2 regions of the Rahnella sp. WP5 genome follow, and region 2 is predicted to be linked to the other one. Evidence: predicted binding sites of a transcription regulator. Region 2 holds the regulator's gene; the other holds the start of a gene.
The links. The regulator LexA, encoded in region 2, represses DNA repair genes until DNA is damaged. The targets are predictions, from matches to a motif close to TNCTGTATGTACATACAGNA.
Positions count from the first base shown of each region.

Region 1: sulA (SOS-induced cell division inhibitor SulA) is a predicted target of LexA. The motif match lies at 1,124-1,143, and genes of this name have one in related genera.

Region 1 is NZ_KN050720.1:164,212-166,621, forward strand. Features, by position in the region: gene yccS (YccS family putative transporter) at 1-293, shown strand, start outside; gene EX31_RS18030 (TfoX/Sxy family DNA transformation protein) at 315-947, opposite strand; gene sulA (SOS-induced cell division inhibitor SulA) at 1,164-1,670, shown strand; gene ompA (porin OmpA) at 2,028-2,410, shown strand, end outside.
Region 2 is NZ_JQJR01000012.1:28,495-30,904, forward strand. Features, by position in the region: gene plsB (glycerol-3-phosphate 1-O-acyltransferase PlsB) at 1-356, opposite strand, end outside; gene EX31_RS11840 (diacylglycerol kinase) at 474-842, shown strand; gene lexA (transcriptional repressor LexA) at 962-1,570, shown strand; gene dinF (MATE family efflux transporter DinF) at 1,869-2,410, shown strand, end outside.

The DNA of each region.
Region 1 (2,410 bases), on a different contig from region 2:
TGAGCTACATTTCAGCGCTGGGTGCCCATCGCGAAAAACTCAATGATGCCGAAACCCTGAGGTTGCTGGATGATGCAGCATGCTGCGTTGACGGCGCTTTGCATCATCTGCCTTCTGAAGCAGAACGCATCCAACACGCGCTCGGTGAACTCACTGCACGTATTCAGATGCGTACAACGGATATCGACAGTAAAGAGCAGCTCGTGCTTCAGCAAATTGGATTACTGGTGGCTCATTTGCCTGAGCTCACCAGTCTTAATACTAAGATCCTGCCGGCACAAAATCGGCTCTAATTGCAGATAACTTACGCAAATTTAGTGCACAACCGTTGATAGCTGCTCTTGGTGATGGTTAAACCAGTGAGTTAATGACTCTCTGGATTCCATCGGCAAAGCGGCTTCATGGAAGCCCAAAATTGCCCCTTCGAGTGCCATCAGTAAATTAATCCCTAAATTCTTTTTTTTAATGGCACACAGTTTGAGGTAGGTATGGCAGGCCCCCTGTAACCGCAAGTCCCCCGAGTTCTCAATGCCGACTTGCCAGAGCATCCTTTCGAGCGCCAGCGAGAGATTGGGTAAATCTTTCAATCGGACCGCTTCGTTGTTTTTTTTCAGCTCTATATCCCGCAACATCCCTTGCAACGATAATCTGCCCAGCTCGCACAGTGCCTGGTGATCATTCCATTGCCGGGCACTCACTTTGAAATAACGCAACTGCACATCCATGCCTCGCTTGCGATAGGTCAGCCTCTCCATCTTTTTGCGGCGAAAATGAGTTTCAGTTTCTCCGGTCGCTCGCAGATAGAGTTCACCATCAGAAACCAGGGCGAACATGACGCGGTCAGCGGACAAGCTCATCCCCCCAAATTGGGTGCGGGAACGAATATTGCCCAACGGGGCAAAAATCTCCAGACACTCAAGCACTCGTTTTTTTGATTTGTTTATCATTGCGTTATCCTTTTCACGTTAATCCCTTGCTTCCATTTTGAGTTACCAAAACAGCTAAAAGCAAAATACGCAATCTTATGAACTCCAACAAACATAAAATGCCGTTACAGCCTGTTGCCTTCAAAATTTGCGAGATATCTTGGAAAAATTGGGTTGATCTTTGCTCACCGCCAGAGTACTGTACATACATACAGTAACTCACTGGAGTACATCATTATGCGAACTCAATACCATACAAATCATAATTTTAGTCAGCTTGCTTTGCCCGTCACTCCGTCACAGGTAAATACGTCTGCATCCTTGAATAATGGTCTGATCACTGAGTTCGTCTATAGTGCGAGCCAACCTGATTTTGCGCAGTTATTACTGCCCTTACTGCAACACCTGGGTATGCAGTCTCGCTGGTTGTTGTGGCTCACACCTCAACAAAAACTGAGCCGTCATTGGTTATCTCAGTCAGGTCTGCCGGTGGATAAGATGGTGCAAGTTAATCAAATTACGGCGATGTCGACGGTAGATGCAATGGAGAAAGCCTTGCAGACGGGTAACTACAGTGTCGTGTTGGGATGGCTTCCGGATTTGAGTGATACTGAGAGGGAAAGATTGCAAATTGCAGCACGCCAGGGTGGTGCTTACGGCTTCATAATGAGACCGACAAATGAACAGAATTCAGCTTGTGGACATCATTCCACAGTAAAAATTCACTCTTCCGTATACCATTAGTTCAAAATAGGAATCTTCCTATGAAAATAATGCGGAACTTAGTGATTTGTGCTGAATAATGCCTGCAAGCCAGTAAAAACGGGCTTCCTGAATGCAGATTAGTGCCAGATTTTGTCAGCAAATTGCCAAAGCCGTTAAGAAATGTGTCCGTTTTTCCCTTTTTTTCCACGGTGTTAACACATCAAGCTTGTAAGTTTCGCGCCACGTTGTAGACTTTACAACGCCAAGGTTGCTCGATAATGCCAACGTAAAGTGGCAAGTTCTGAAATGAAGCAATAATCTTGGCGTAAGGATTTTAACCAAGGGCTTAAAAAGCTTAAAGCTCAATTGCCTATTTGGATGATAACGAGGCGCAAAATGAAAAAGACAGCTATCGCATTAGCAGTGGCACTGGCAGGTTTCGCTACCGTAGCGCAAGCCGCCCCTAAAGATAACACCTGGTATACCGGTGGTAAATTGGGCTGGTCCCAATACCATGACACTGGTTTCGCAAACGCTTACAACGGTATCGGCAACGGCCCTACCCACGAAAGCCAACTGGGTGCAGGTGCGTTCTTGGGTTACCAAGCGAACCAATACCTGGGCTTTGAAATGGGATATGACTGGCTTGGCCGTATGCCTTACAAAGGCAGCGTAAATAACGGCGCGTTCAAAGCACAAGGCGTTCAGCTGGCTGCTAAACTGAGCTACCCGCTGACTGACGATCTGGACCTGTACACCCGTCTGGGTGGTATGGTTTG
Region 2 (2,410 bases):
TCTAAATCCGGATTATTGCGGTGCAAATCAAGGTAGTCGTGGAACAGCTTTACGGATTCCTGCTTCGGCGTGTAATAAGAGAATACGCGCGGGCCTTCGGCTATAAAGACATGGCTTGGTAGCAGGGTGCCGTCAATTTCCAGCGGAATAAGAGGATCAGGCAGATTCTGCGCCAGACATTGCGCACGCAACGTCAGCAAATCGGCTTTGGAATTATAAGGTAATACGTACAAAATCGGCCGCGTCGGGTCTAAATGCAACTCGGTAACCGGATCTGAAGGTATGACCTTGCTCTTTACCAGCAATGAGAGTGGTAAATTCAATAATGTGTAATAAAGTCTACGCCAACCTGACATAAAAACGTGAAGCCTCTTGTTAGCAATTTCGCCGCAAGGATACCAGAAAGATCCGTGGAGATCTGTGGTCATATAAAAGCTAAAATGCTGCAAACACTCTAAGGATCAGTACCCCAAATGGCGAACCAAGTCACCGGATTTACCCGAATTTATAAAGCGGCCGGCTATTCCTGGAAAGGATTCAAAGCGGCATGGCAAAACGAAGCGGCATTTCGCCAGGAGGCCAGCGTCGCTATCCCGTTAATTTTGCTATCTTTCTGGCTTGATGTCAGCACCATTGAACGTATCCTGCTGGTGGGATCCGTCGTGCTGGTCTGTGTCACGGAATTGCTCAACAGCGCGGTGGAATGTGCAATAGACCGCATCGGGCCTGAGTTTCATGTGCTTTCTGGTCGCGCAAAAGATATCGGCTCTGCTGCCGTACTTCTGACCATCATATTGGCGATTTTTGTCTGGGTCAGCATCTTTTGGTCGCGATGGTTCTGATTTGGAATCTGCATTCCAGGAATCAACGTTATGCCCTGTTTTTATTCAATCTTAGGTTTTCATTGACCGTTTAGCTGTATATACTCACAGCAAGACTGTATAAACAACCAGGGGGCGGAATGAAAGCTTTAACGACCAGACAACAAGAGGTCTACGACCTTATTCGCGATCATATCTCCACCACCGGTATGCCACCAACCCGCGCAGAGATTGCATCACGTCTGGGGTTCCGTTCTCCCAATGCGGCGGAAGAGCATCTTAAAGCGCTGGCGCGTAAAGGTGTTATTGAGATTGTTTCCGGTGCATCACGCGGCATTCGTCTGCTGATGGAAGAAGAAGAAGGTTTACCGCTGATTGGCCGCGTTGCCGCCGGTGAACCGCTGCTGGCGCAGCAACATATCGAAGGGCACTATCAGATCGATCCGGCAATGTTTAAGCCGAGCGCCGATTTCCTGCTGCGTGTCAGCGGTATGTCGATGCGTGATATTGGTATCCTTGACGGCGATCTGCTGGCCGTGCATAAAACGCAAGACGTGCGTAATGGTCAGGTTGTGGTGGCCCGTATCGATGATGAGGTCACCGTGAAACGCCTGAAAAAACAAGGCAGTGTGGTGCAGTTATTGCCAGAGAACAGCGAGTTTCAGCCGATCGTGGTGGATTTGCGCGAGCAGAATTTCAGCATTGAAGGCTTAGCCGTAGGTGTTATCCGCAACGGCGACTGGATCTGACCTTCGTACTTCGAGCTATCTCTGCGTTGGCTGCCTTCGCGAACCCCGGTCACATACTTGTGTATGCTCCCGGCGTTCGCTTAGTTGCCGCCTTGATATAACGCGAATTACTCGGTCAGATATGACTAAGTCAGAAATTGCTGTGTCAGATAGACAAGACTAAAACTAATTGAATATGGATGGCGGCCGCCTCTGGCATCCATGTGAATTCAAAGAGAAATGCGTTTCTCTCATCATCGCCCCTTTCGGGGCGATGTCATTTACAGGCATAACCTGAACCTCCGGCATGAGATTCTCTATGCAACATCATTCCCTGCGACACACACTCAAAAACACCTTTTTAAGCCCTGCCGATAAAGCGCTCTGGATGCTGGCGTTGCCGATGATTTTTTCCAATATCACGGTGCCGCTCCTCGGCCTGGTGGATACCGCAGTGATCGGTCATCTCAACAGCCCGGATTATCTCGGCGGCGTGGCTGTGGGTTCGATGATCACCACTTTCCTTTTTATGCTCTTACTGTTTCTGCGGATGAGTACCACCGGCATGACCGCTCAGGCGCTGGGCGCGAAAGATAACCAGCTTCTGGCGCGTGCTTTTGTACAACCCTTTCTTCTGGCTGTGCTGGCGGGCGTCATTATTGTGGTATTCCGTCATCCGCTGATGGAGCTGGCGTTTCACATTGTCGGCGGCAGTCAGCCCGTGCTTGAACAGGCGAGGCTGTTTATCGAAATCCGCTGGTTCAGCGCCCCGGCTTCACTGGCGAATCTGGTGATCCTCGGGTGGCTGCTCGGCATTCAGTACGTTCGCGGGCCGGTGATTTTGCTGATTGCCGGGAATTT